DNA from 2 places in the Nitrobacter sp. TKz-YC02 genome. Region 2 is predicted to be linked to the other one. Evidence: riboswitches for the same ligand, from Rfam matches in the RefSeq annotation. Region 2 holds a riboswitch; the other holds the start of a gene.

Region 1 (6,849 bases), 1.1 Mb from region 2:
CTTCCGTGACATTTGTGATCAGGCGTGATCGGTTGACCCGGACACGCCCGTGCCGTCATCTGACGGTCGGCCGTTTCCCATCGCCCGCAAACGAGACCGAACCATGAAGAACCTTCTTACCGACATTTCCGGGGTCCGTGTCGGCCACGCAGACGACACGAAGCTGGCGTCAGGCGTCACGGCGGTGCTTTTCGATACCCCAGTCGTCGCGGCGATGGACGTGCGTGGTGGGGGCCCGGGTACGCGCGACAGCACCCTGCTCGACCCGGTCAATACGGTGGAGCGGATCGACGCTCTCGCGCTGTCAGGCGGCTCTGCTTTTGGAATCGAGGCCGGCGGCGGCGTTCAGGCCTGGCTCGCCGAACAGCGGCGCGGCTTTGCGATCGGCAACGCGGTCATACCCATTGTGCCCGGCGCGGTCGTGTTCGATCTCTTGAACGGTGGCGACAAGCAGTGGGGTCGTTTTGCGCCCTATCGCGATCTCGGCTACGCCGCAGCAGCGGCGGCGGGAAACGATTTCGCACTCGGCAGCACCGGCGCCGGACTTGGCGCTACGACCGCCAATATGAAGGGCGGTGTCGGCTCCGCTTCGGCCGCCACACCAAGTGGCGTGCGGGTGGCGGCGCTCGCCGTGGTGAACGCGGTCGGCAGCGTAACAGTCGGAGACGGCCCCTGGTTCTGGGCGGCGCCATTTGAATCCGGTGACGAATACGGCGGACGTGGGTTGCCGCCGTCGTTCACGCCGGAGATGCTGGCGATGCGATTGAAGGGCGGCGGGACAGCAAACGCTGGCGAAAACACTACGCTCGTTATCGTCATCACCGATGCGGTGCTTACCAAACCGCAAGCCAGACGGCTTGCGATCATCGCCCAAACCGGTTTCGCGCGGGCGATTTATCCAGTTCACGCTCCCCTGGACGGCGATATCGTGTTCGCTGCCGCCACCGGAGCCAAGCGAATCGATCCGCTCGTCGGATTGACCGAACTCGGAATGATCGCAGCCAACACGGTGGCTCGCGCGATCGCACGCGGCGTCTATGAAGCAAAAGCACTTCCGTTTCCGAACGCATTGCCGGCATGGAAGGATCGGTTTGAAAGATGATTCCAATCTGGCGTGCATTTCCGCCATCGAGGATGGCATGTAATTCAAGTATAGTATAAATATATAATTGTATTATTTTGTGTATTTAAGGTTAGTTAGACAACAATCTGACCGGCGGATACTCTCCTCGTGCGCACAGTCGCGCATCTCAGCAATGGAGAAACGTCATGAAGAGAATCCTCGTACTCGCGTTCCGTCCCCCGACCCGGTGCTGACGCCGCTCATTGCCCCCGGACGCGGCTCATGTTACGCGGGGCTCTCTCAAGCTCCGCAGAAATTTTCGGAAACGTTCATGTCCCAGACTTTTGTGCCGCGTCCTCTCGTTATCGCACCGTCGATCCTGGCCTCCGACTTCTCGAAGCTTGGCGAGGAGGTTCGCGCCGTCGATCAGGGGGGGGCCGACTGGATCCACCTCGACGTGATGGACGGCCATTTCGTGCCGAACATCTCCTACGGTCCCGATGTCATCAAGGCGATGCGCCCGCACACGAAGAAGATCTTCGATGCTCATCTGATGATCTCGCCGTGCGATCCTTACCTCGAAGCCTTCGCCAAGGCCGGTTGTGATCACATCACGGTTCACGTCGAAGCGGGACCACACCTGCACCGCTCGCTGCAGGCCATTCGCGCGCTCGGCAAGAAGGCGGGGGTCACACTCAATCCCGCAACGCCGCTCTCCACCATCGAATACGTGCTCGACATGGTCGATCTGGTGTTGGTGATGTCGGTCAATCCCGGTTTCGGCGGCCAGAAGTTCATCTCCTCGGCGGTCGGCAAGATTCGGGATTTGCGTACGATGATCGCTGGACGGCCGATCGACATCGAGGTTGACGGCGGAGTCGGCCCCGACGTTGCGGGTGAACTCGGCGCCGCCGGCGCCAATGCCTTTGTGGCGGGCTCCGCGGTGTTCAAGGGCGGCACCATGGAGTCCTACAAGGCGAACATGGACGCGATCCGCAGCGCCGCCGCGGCAGCACGGGGCGAAGTGGTCTGACGCAAACGCCGGTACCGGCAGCGTATAGCTCCCGCCCCAAACAGGATGGTTGCAAGTCCGCCTGCCCAGACGGCTTGCTCGCATCGGCAACATACAGCCTCGAGAATGCAGACAAAGCAGATCTCGCCGGCGGCAACTTGTTGCTGCGGATATGCAACGCCACGAGGAAAAGCCGTAGCTGAATCGCTCAGTCGATTGACATCGACTTTGTTCCCCCCCAAACAGATCGGCGACGGTTCTCCCTCGGGAGATCAAAAGGGAACGTGGTGCGGGATCATCCTAACGCCACGGCTGCCCCCGCAACTGTAAGCGGTGAATCTGCGTCACACGCCACTGGGATATCTCGGCCCCGGGAAGGCGACGCCAGGTAACGACCCGCGAGCCAGGAGACCTGCCGTCAACCCGTGGTCACACGCGAAGATGTCAGTCGGGGACTACAGACATCCGCTTCATCGGCGCCAACGTAGGCTCCCGTGAAACCTCGTTCGCTGTGACGTGCCACCGACGTCCTGCCGAGGTTTTCTTAATGTTTGGCTCCTTCTTGTCCGGGGTTTATCGCAGAAGCCTGCTTGCATCCACCATCCTCGCCTCGCTGGGATCGGTCGGCCTGAATACGCCTTCGAACGCGCAACAATCCGCCTCTCCCAATCTGCTGCCTCCGATCCGGATCGCGCCGCCGCCGGATAGAACGACAGATTCACGGCCGCCATCGCACCGCGCGGCGTCGCGATCGCGCCGTGCGGCCCGTTCCGCTCCTCGACAACCTCCTATCACTGAGACTCCCGTTCCAGGCACGATGGGCTCTACCGTGGTCAGCCCCACGGGAGTGGTGACGCCTGCAAGGCAATTGGCAAGCTCCATCACCATCGTCACCGAGAAGGATATACAGACCCAGCAGTACCGCACCGTTCCGGATATCCTGAGGACGGCTCCCGGTCTGAATGTGTTGCAAGCCGGCGGACCGGGCGCCCAGACTTCGGTTTTCATGCGAGGCACGAACGCCAACCACACCAAGGTGATCCTCGACGGAATCGACATCGGCGATCCCGGCAACGCGAATGGCGCATTCGACTATGCGCACCTTCTTGCGGCGGACATTCAGCAGATGGAAATTCTCCGGGGTCCGCAAAGCGGACTCTATGGTTCCGACGCAATCGGCGGAGTTATCTCCATCATCACAAAAAAGGGAGAAGGTCCTCCGCGCGCCACCGCGTCAATCGAGTCCGGCTCATTCAAAACGTTCAACCAGACGCTCGGATTGAGCGGCTCCGAAAAGAACTTCAACTATGCGGTCAACGTCGCCCATCTCCATGCCGGAGATGTTCCTGTCACACCGCCGGAGCTTCTCCCGCCGGGACGGCAAGCGATCGGAAACAACTATGACAACATGACTTATTCGACCAAGCTCGGCGTCGATCTCAATGAGAATCTGACCGTCAATTCGGTGGTCCGCTATACTGACGCGACGCTACTCTTCACGGGCGACGGTGGATTTCCAAGCACTCCCAACGCCACCCAGAGCACACACGCCGTCCAGCAACTCTTCAACCGCGAAGAAGCCGTGTGGTCTCTGTTCGACGGGCGCGTCCAGAGCTACTTCGGTGTCAATTACACCAACAGTAGGGGCTACGACGCAGGTCCCGGCAGTCCGGTCACGACTACCACGGGCGAGCGCCTCAAGTTTGACTGGCGCACGGTGGCCGAAATTGCGCGTGACAACCATCTGGTCTTCGGCGCCGAGCATCAGACCGATCGCATCGACACCACCGATCTTGCCGCTAAGAACGGCAACAAAGCAGGCTTCATCGAGTTGCAATCAGCTCTCGCGAACCGCCTTTTCCTCGTTGCGAATGTCCGCCAAGACTCCAACGACCTGTTCGGCGAGCGTATGACCTACCGAGTCGCGCCGGCGATCATTGTTCCCATCACGGAAACGAAACTGAAAGCAAGCTACGGCACGGGATTCAAGGCGCCTTCGCTGAGCCAGCTGTTCCGGGACTTTCCAACCTTCAATTTCTTCGCCAATCGCAACCTGAAACCGGAAGATAGTCGCGGCTACGATGCCGGATTCGAGCAACCGCTGTTCAACGATCGCGTACGGTTCGGCTCGACTTACTTCCACAACGACATCACCAACCTGATCGACTACAATGCCACGTTCACATCGTTGGTGAACGTGAACAGTGCGACGACCGAAGGCACCGAAACTTTCGTTTCGGCACAGATCACCGAGCGTTTCGGAATTCGCGCAGATTACACCTTTACCCGTGCCGTCAATGCAGCCACCGGTATGCAGCTGCTGCGCCGACCGAAGGAAAAGTGGAGCGCAACCGCGACCTGGCTCCCCCTCGATGCATTGACACTGTCGGCGACCGTGCTCCGCGTCAACGACTGGATTGATGTCACCCGCGACGGTTCAATCTCCGGAATTGTAGCGCCGGGCTATACGCTGGTGAACTTGCGTGGCGACTACGCCGTCAATGACCAGGTCAAGATATTCGGGCGGATCGATAATCTCTTTGATGCCCGCTACCAAAACCCGACCGGGTTCCTTGCGCCAGGCCTCGCGATTTTTGGCGGCATCCGGGTGGCAAGTTACGGGGTGCGATAGCTCTCGACCTCTCCCGACGAGGAGAAGTGAAAAGGCGGCGGGAGTCCACGCAACAACGGAGCTCGCTAAAGCTATTTCCGGCTTTGATGAATCAAAGCCGGGCCTTTAGCTTTTTGTTTTGACGTGTTTTCTTTACGCGAACAGGTCATCCATCCTCGGGTCAAGCCCGAGGATATGTTTCGCTCGAAACGCTGTAGTCTAATCGATCGGCCGTCCGGTCAGGGCAACGAGCTCGCGCACGAGACGATCGGACATCTGGCCGGTCACCGGCATCCGGCGAGCCTGCTCGAATTTCCGGATCGCTGCCTGGGTTTCGGGTCCGGCCGTTCCTGTCGGCTTAAATTGACCATAGCCATATTCCGTCAATATCCGCTGCACGGCGGCGACGCGACGATTCGCATTGATAAGATCGGCGACGGGATCGCTATGCGACCCAGTCGTTTTGACAGGATTGGTGGGCGCTTCTCCCGCACTCGCGTGCTGTTCTGTCGTCCCCGTCTGATCCGCCTCGACTGGTCGAGGCCGCGGCAGCGGATTGCTCTGTTGCACCAGCGGCATGGTGACAGCCGATCCGAACATCGGCGACGGATGATGGCCGGCCTGCATGAACATGGCGTTCGTGACGATCGCACCGATGGCGGTAAAAGCTAGGCACCCGGCAACGAGATCTTTCGGGCTATGCAGGAGCACGCGCATCGCGAGACCGCGTTCCTCGTCAACTTCGCTCTTCCTGGTTGCCACGCTGCGACGGCGTGGCCGCATCACACCCTCTTCAACAATTTTTCTAGGCACTCTTCCTCACCCGGTAATCTTGATCCTGCTTGCCGGAGCGGGAGGCCGGCGTCAGCGTCGCGATGTTATTCGATGCCGACTCCGCGTCGGGCACGAGTATCAGCGGCAACATGACGGTTACCGTGGTCCCCTCTTCTACCTTGCTCTGCACGTCGATCTCGCCCTGGTGCAACGCAACCAGACTCTTGACGATCGACAATCCAAGCCCAGTCCCTTCCTGACGTCGTTGATAGGTTTTCCCCGCCTGGAAGAAGGGGTCGCCAATCCGCTTAAGATCTTCCTGCGCGATGCCGACACCGTTGTCCATCACGCGCAGCGCCATGCGCGATCCTTCGACGCGGGCCGAGATCGTAACGCGGCCGCCCCGCTCCGTGAACTTGATGGCATTCGATACCAGATTCAGAACGATTTGTTTGAACGCGCGCGGATCGCCAATCATCTGCGGCAAATTTTCCGGAACGCGCGTGACCAGCTCGATACCGTTGTCGCGCGCCTTGAGCGCGAGCAGATTGCTCCCGTTGAGCAGCACCTCGCGCGGCGTGAACGGCTCGGGCAATATCTCGAAATTCCCGGACTCCATTTTCGACATATCGAGAATGCTGTTGACCACCGATAATAGATGCTGGCCGGAGTCGTTAATGAGCTGGGCATACTCCTTGCGGCGCGTGGCATCGAGCGGCAGCGTCGCTTCCTGAACGATCATCTCTGAAAATCCGATGATGGCATTGAGCGGCGTTCGCAGTTCGTGGCTCATGGTCGCGAGAAACCGTGTCTTGGCAGCGTCAGCACGTTCGGCCGTGGTGCGCGCCAGATCCAGCGCGTGCTCCTGCTGCTTCCGGTCGGTGACGTCCCGCATCACCGCGACGACTTCGGGTTCGGCCAAGGAGGACGGCTCAAGCGGTCGGCACCGCATTTCCACCCATATGAAATCCCCCGAAGACCGCGCCTCTGATTTCGCACCAGACGCGACTTCGCGCCTGAGTCTGAATTCGACGCTTTGGGCGTCCTTGCCAAGTGCAGCCGCCGCGAGCGCAGTGAGATAGGCCGGGCGATCAGCGACGTGGACCCGATCGAACAGACCATGATCCTGCAACTCCGACACCGGCACGCCGAGCAGGGCTTCCGCAGCCGGCGAAATGAACTGCACGGCGCCGTTGCGCCGGTGACGCGAAATCACGTCGCACATGTGGCGCGCCAGCAGGCGATAACGGTCTTCCTCGACATTCAGCAGTGAGGCGCCGGTGCGCATCAGCGCTTCGTAACCGAACGCCACCCCGGCGGCATAGAGCATGGCGGACGCAATACCGAACGCCATGAAAACGCTATGCGCCGCCACGCCGGCATCGGGCA
Region 2 (6,849 bases):
GCAGAGAATATATGAGAATCTTGGAGTTTTGAGATTTGATGCAGCGCTTTGCCTTCTGACACTTTTCGACCAGATGATCATCCGGCCCTATCTCGGCCGAATTGAAAGCGCGGCGCCGATATTTGGGAACCCGCTTCCCTTGCCTAATTATCCCCATGCATTCCCTCTTCATGCGGACGCTGTGTTCGCAGGTCTCGATCGAGTTTTATCTCAAATGAGCGAGACGAGAAAAGAAGCTCAAAGCTCTTCCCACGAGGTAATCCAAGCTATCGAGGCGGTTTGGCCCTCGCTAGCTGAAATGTTCGGTTGGGCGTGATCCATGAGCGGATTTGACCCACGACCCGCAATCGCCGCTTTGGAAGCGGTATCGGACACTCGATTTGGTGCGACTCCTGAAGCACAGGCGACCTATCTGAATGAGTTGAAAGCGCGAATTAGCGGGCGTTCGCCTGATGACAAGAAGGAAGCGACAAAGCTAGCTGTGGAAACAGCAAAGATGCTGATCACAGTGGGCATAGCAGTTCTCGTAGCTGCCGGAACTATGTTGCAGTTTGCGCGCAGTGGCGGACTCGGCTGGCAATCACCAACCATTATCTGCTTTGGTGTTGCCGTAGCATTCCTAATCGCGAGCATGACAAGCGGGTTCAGCGCTATCAGTACGGTTTACAAACAAGCTGACGGTCGGAATGGCATGGTTGGCGATCCGTGGTCCACGGTGCCCATTGTAGGCAAGCTAAATTTGCAATCAGGGTTCGGGATGATCGCTATCGTTGCATTGCTATTAGGTCTTTATCTATGGGCAGAATCTGAACAGACAACTATAACCGCAGTCACCGTAACGATACCTGCGACCTCTCACTTGTCCGCTGCACATGGACCTTTGACAATCAGCGGCTCCTGGACCGAGTTGCGACTTCAGACATCGGGCAATCAAGAATTAAGATTGCCTCCTGGGTCGGCACCCATAAGCATTGCCTGTAAGTGACTGCGTTCTGTCCGCCTTCTCGTGCGGCCGGGCTGGAGAAAGCGGCGGAACGCGGGGCACGTTTCGCCAATAGTCCTGCCACGGATAAAGACGCCAGGAACCGTTCCGGTTGCAAGGAGCATTGGTTTAGAAACGCCAACGGGTGTTTGAAACGCTAAAGAGATTCCAGATCCAGATGGAACGAGCACTTAACCAAATCGTTGCACAACTCTGCTACATAAAAAGGGTACTCGGGTAATATTTCGTGAGTCATTCATCGACTTCATCGCTATTGTTCTGCCACGTTTGCCTTTTGAAGTAACAATCGAGTCGATCCGAAAGGAAGAATGCTATGCGGAACTCAGATATCGTTTGGAACTCAGAGATCGTTGAAGATCAAACGAAGCTATTTCTGAGCAAGTTGCAGAGCTTCGAGAAGTTCTCGGACCACGAAGTTTCATTCGGTGTGATGTGCGCCGTTGAAGATTGGTTGACCACTTTGCAAGGTGTGGAACGTAGCCACGCGGTGGAATGCCTGCACGAACTTGCCGAACGCATCCATAGCCCGAGTCAGTCATCTGAGATCGGGTGAAGCGGACCGCGAACATGTTCGCGAGTTGGCAGCACGGACGAACCAGGGCACTAAAGAGTGAATGGGTTAACTGCCGTATCGGCCTCACCGTGTTCACGGGAATCGCCCTTCAACGAAGTTGGGACGCTGGCAAGCAGATTACGTTGTCAGGCGCTGCGGTATAGGTAGGGTGATTCACGGCGCCTACCCTGATAGCACGTGAACGGCGCGAGCAGAGAGCAGTACGTCGCGCGCCATTTAAAGTGCCGATGATCCCTTGGCGGTTCACCATACTTTTAGCAAGACCGCACTCGCGAACTCACCGCTGTCAGTACTGCTTCCACTACATCGAGATGCCCTTAGCTCACGCCATTGCTCGGCATCTCGTCTCGTAGCATTGCGCCGGCGCAATCGACTGCTTCGCGCGCGCACTTTCGAATTTGTCCCGAGACTTATTTGTACACGGGAACTTCTCCCTTGATCGCCTCTTCCATGTGCGCGACCGCTTCGCGCCAATACGATACAACAGCGCTCCAATCCACATCCCTGCGAAGTTCTGCAAAATCCTTCTCGTCATAAGTCACGTATTTATCGACGATTTCGCGAAGTCTGTTACGGCTAATGGACGTTCCGCCGCCGTTTGCGTAGGCATGCAGGTCATGAATTGCAGCGAGTATGTCGTCAGTGAGCAATGCGGCTGCGAAAACCATTTCAAAGTCCATTTCTCAATCTCCACGGAAAAATGCAAACGAATGACGCTACCAAAAATTCACGAGATGCAATATTTTGCATCAGAATCTAGGTTTTTCATACACTTAGCAGGCGAGTACAAGGCGACGGATCGTGGCGCGTCTATGAAATCGCGCTACCGCTAGACACGATTCAGCTTTAGGGACCGTCTCGACGGGCGGTGGCTCGCAGCGAAAGTCTATCTATCAAGAATCGGCCGAAGGCTTGCCGGTGCGTCGTGAGTCGGTCGATATAGATCGGTTTGGACGACGCCTTATGAAGAGATAAGTTAGTTTGTGAATGAGCGAACGATCACGCTAAGCGGACCGCGCTAAGTTTATCCATTTAGACTGGCATCAATAGGAAAAAGGACAATGATCGGATCATTGATGATGTGCGTGAGCGTGGTGATTTTGCTTGTGGGCATGATTGCTGGCATCGCAATGGGGATCCAGCAGAACTTCGTCCTTGCGCCGGCTCATGCTCACCTCAACCTAGTCGGCGGCGTCCTGCTGTTTCTGTTCGGCCTTTACTACCGGTTGATTCCGGCCGCAGGCAGAACAACGCTGGCCCGGATTCAGGGCTGGCTTCACATTCTCGGCGGCATTCTGCTTCCAGCCGGAATAGCCCTCGTGATTGTGGGGGGCACGGCCTATAAAGCGGCGCCCATCGCTGGTTCGCTGGTCATGGTGTTGGCTATGGCGCTGTTTGTGGTTGTCGTATTCCGCAACCGGACGGCCTGATCGATCATCGTTCCCATGAACCGATTGCTTCTAGCCAACCTCGCCTTGGCGCGATCAACGGGTGAGCTATGGGAATGCACCGGATAATGCAGAGGACCGATCCCTCCTATACCCCGCTGCAATACGGAGTACACTTAGAGCCACAAAGAAATCGGGGGATGTGGCGCCTGTGCAGCAAGAAAATCACAAGGCGTCGCTGAAGATAGCGTACGTCTCGCTGCATTGTCTTGTGCATTCAGATCGTCAGGTCTCGCCGTATGCACTCAATCCTTCGTCCTCATACGAGGTTTCCCGCGTTTAGGATTCCTCACTGCGCACGGAGCGCGCGCACGTCCTAACCGCCGGGAGAGAGACGGCCGGGACCATCTCTCTCCCTATATATGCGCGTTCGGCGCAGCCGATCGTCCGCGGCCCGCGCGTTAACGCATCAGCCTCGCCGCCTCCACCATGTTGACGAGCGCCGGCCTGACCTCTTCCCACTTGCGGGTCTTCAACCCGCAATCCGGATTGATCCAGATCTGCCTGTCCGAAAGGCGCTGGCGTGCAAGTTTGAGCAGGCCGGTCATCTCATCAACCGCTGGCACCCGCGGTGAGTGGATGTCGTAGACGCCGGGGCCGATCTCGTTCGGATACTTGTAGGTCTTGAAGGCGTCGAGCAGCTCCATCTTGGATCGCGATGTCTCGATCGAGATGACATCAGCATCCATCGTCGCGATCGCGTCGATGATGTCGTTGAACTCCGAGTAGCACATGTGCGTGTGAACCTGCGTTGCGTCGGCGACGCCGCTCGCGCACAGACGGAAACATTCGACCGCCCAGTCGAGATACGTCTTCCATTCGGACTGGCGTAGCGGCAGTCCTTCGCGCAGCGCGGCCTCGTCGATCTGGATCATCGACGCTCCGGCTGCCTCCAGGTCCGCGACCTCGTCGCGGATAGCAAGTGCAATCTGCCGGCAGGCGAGACTACGCGGCACGTCATCGCGCACGAACGACCAGTTGAGAATGGTGACGGGACCGGTGAGCATGCCCTTCATCGGCTTCGACGTCAGGGACTGCGCGTATTTCCACCAGCCGACGGTCATCGGCTTGGGCCGGGACACGTCGCCGAACAAAATCGGCGGACGAACGCAGCGCGAGCCGTAGCTCTGCACCCAGCCGTACCTGGTGAAAGCGAATCCGGACAGCTGCTCGCCGAAATACTGCACCATGTCGTTGCGCTCGAACTCGCCGTGCACGAGCACGTCAAGGCCGATGTCTTCCTGCCAGCGGATAGTTCGTGCCGTCTCCTCCCGCAGAAAGGTCTCGTAGTCGGCGTCGCTCAAAGCCCCCTTGGCGTGCGCCGAACGCGCCTTTCGAACCTCGGCGGTCTGTGGGAACGAACCGATCGTGGTGGTCGGGAACGACGGCAGGCCGAAGCGTTCACGCTGCAACTTCGCGCGATCTGCAAACACGCGCTTGCGCCGTGCCATGTCCGAGGTGACGGCTGCGATCCGCGCCAAGACTTTCGCGTCGTGGACCTTCGGCGACATTTTGCGGGCCGCCGCGGCCTTCGCGGATGCGTCCACCGCATCGGCAACCGACGCGCGACCTCTGGCCAGGGCTTCACCCAGCGTCGCCAGTTCACCCATCTTTTGCACCGAAAACGCGAGCCAGCTCTTCAACTCGGCATCGAGATCGGCTTCCAGCGCCACGTCGATCGGCACATGCAGGAGCGAGCAGGACGGCGCGATCTGTACGCAATCGGTGCCTCGTTTGGCGACCACGGATTCCAGACGGTCGAGCAATGCGGGGAGATTAGCGCGCCAGATATTGCGGCCGTCGATCACGCCGAGGGACAAGACCAGATCCTGTCTCGCCTTTGCCGCCACGGTGTCGAGTTGTTCCGGAGCGCGAACGAGGTCGAGGTGGAGGCCCGCGACCGGCAGCGACAATGCAGTATCGAGGTTATCGCCGAGACCGCCAAAATAGGTCGCCAGCATGATCTTCAGCTTCGGCAGCGCGCTCGCGAGCTGTTCGTATGTCACGCGCAACGCCTTGCGGGTCGCATCGTCGAGATCGAGAACGAGACAGGGTTCGTCGAGTTGCACCCATGCGGCGCCCTCCGCGGCAAGGCGCTTGAGCAGATCGATATAGACCGGCAGCAGGCCGGAGAGCAGCGACAGCGGATCGAGATTCGCGTCCTTGCTCTTGCCGAGCTTCAGATAAGTGACGGGACCGAGCAGCACCGGCCTTGTCTGATAGCCAAGCGCCCTGGCCTCGCGATATTCGTCAACGGCCTTGAGCGAAGAGAGTTCAAAACGTTGGCCGCTGGTGAATTCAGGGACCATGTAGTGGTAGTTGGTGTCGAACCACTTGGTCATCTCCTGCGCCGGCGCACCATGCGCGTGACCGTCGCCATGATGGCCATGCGCGCAGCTCGAATCGTGATCTTCGCCTTGCGCACCGCGCGCCATCGCGAAGTAGGTTGCAAGCGGCACCGGCCCGCTTTTCCATCCGTAGATATCCGGGATCGCGCCGACCATCACGCTGGTGTCGAGCACATGATCGTAGAGCGTGAAATCGTTCGACGGGATGACGGTGACGCCGAGCGACTTCTGTCGCGCCCAGTTCGCGGCCCGCGACCCGGCTGCCGCTTCATGCAACGCGGATTCGTCGGACTTGCCCGACCAGTAGCTTTCAAGCGCGATTTTCAGTTCACGGCGCGGACCGATGCGCGGCGTGCCGAGCGTAGCAACAGGAAGAGAGGAAACTGACACGGCTTACCCCATATGTTGGGGGCTGGGCCTTAGCGACGCGGCATGGGATTCATGGCGAGCTCGCCATGAAAACCGCAAGCGCACCACCGGGACACCCCGCCCGAGGACGACTATGTTGTCGGGGCAGGTCTCCTGGCTCGCGGGTCTCAGCTTTGGTCCGGCCTTCCCGGGATTGCTCCCAGTGACACTGATGGACCACGGCTCACCGCTTACAGTTGCGGGGGCAGCGCCGGTTTTGTCCGAAGACGCACCGGCTTCCCTCTTAGCTCCGGGCTTGAATTGTCCCGGAGAACCTCGACGCCAACCTATGGGCCACCGTCCACGGGCCGTCAACCGGCACCGCGCATCTTATGTCGGGTCCGAATCCTCGCCGTGCCGGTAGAATTGCGTCCCGATCACGATCGGTGACCGGCCCTGATCCCGGCGGTGCTGATTGGTATCGCGCAGCGAATAGACGCAGCCGCAATACTCCTGCTGATAGAATTGCTCGCGCTTGCTGATATCGATCATTCGCTGCGCACCGCCGCCCTTGCGCCAGTTGAAATCCCAATATGACAGGCCGTCATAACGCCCGGCCGCGCGGTGGCCGCAGTCATTGATCTGCGCCATGTTCTTCCACCGGGAGATGCCGAGCGATGACGTCATCACCGGAAAGCCATGCTCATGCGCATGGAGCGCGGTGCGCTCGAAGCGCATGTCGAAGCACATGGTGCAGCGCGCGCCGCGTTCAGGTTCCCACTCCATCCCTTTGGCGCGGGCAAACCAGTTGTCCTTATCGTAATCGGCATCGACGAACGGCACGCCATGCTTCTCCGCGAAGCGGACATTCTCATCCTTGCGCAGCAGGTATTCCTTCAGGGGATGGATGTTCGGATTGTAAAAAAAGATCGTGTAGTCGATCCCCGAGGCGAGCATCGCTTCCATCACTTCGCCCGAGCAGGGCGCGCAACAGGAATGCAGCAACACCTTCTTTTGCCCGTTCGGGGGCGTCAGGTTCGGTCGGACAAGTTCGGTCACGGCGGACTCGGCGGTTGAGCCGCGAGACAAACGCCGCGGCATATCTGCGCAGATAATGGTCTGTATGAT

The links. Region 2 has a riboswitch for cobalamin ahead of metE (5-methyltetrahydropteroyltriglutamate--homocysteine S-methyltransferase). Riboswitches for the same ligand answer to the same signal wherever they lie in the genome.
Region 1: linked by a shared signal. The riboswitch ahead of ACM561_RS11145 (TonB-dependent receptor plug domain-containing protein) and the one ahead of metE (5-methyltetrahydropteroyltriglutamate--homocysteine S-methyltransferase) in region 2 are both predicted to bind cobalamin.

What each region holds. Positions count from the first base shown of each region.
Region 1 is NZ_CP180728.1:2,334,991-2,341,839, forward strand. It holds gene ACM561_RS11135 (P1 family peptidase) at 104-1,102, shown strand; gene rpe (ribulose-phosphate 3-epimerase) at 1,395-2,096, shown strand; cobalamin riboswitch at 2,315-2,509, shown strand; gene ACM561_RS11145 (TonB-dependent receptor plug domain-containing protein) at 2,623-4,707, shown strand; gene ACM561_RS11150 (peptidoglycan-binding domain-containing protein) at 4,906-5,469, opposite strand; gene ACM561_RS11155 (ATP-binding protein) at 5,492-6,849, opposite strand, start outside.
Region 2 is NZ_CP180728.1:3,440,477-3,447,325, forward strand. It holds gene ACM561_RS16570 (hypothetical protein) at 1-316, shown strand, start outside; gene ACM561_RS16575 (hypothetical protein) at 320-985, shown strand; gene ACM561_RS16580 (hypothetical protein) at 1,317-1,556, shown strand; gene ACM561_RS16585 (hypothetical protein) at 1,988-2,257, opposite strand; gene ACM561_RS16590 (hypothetical protein) at 2,639-3,007, shown strand; gene metE (5-methyltetrahydropteroyltriglutamate--homocysteine S-methyltransferase) at 3,427-5,763, opposite strand; cobalamin riboswitch at 5,869-6,075, opposite strand; gene ACM561_RS16600 (epoxyqueuosine reductase QueH) at 6,112-6,780, opposite strand.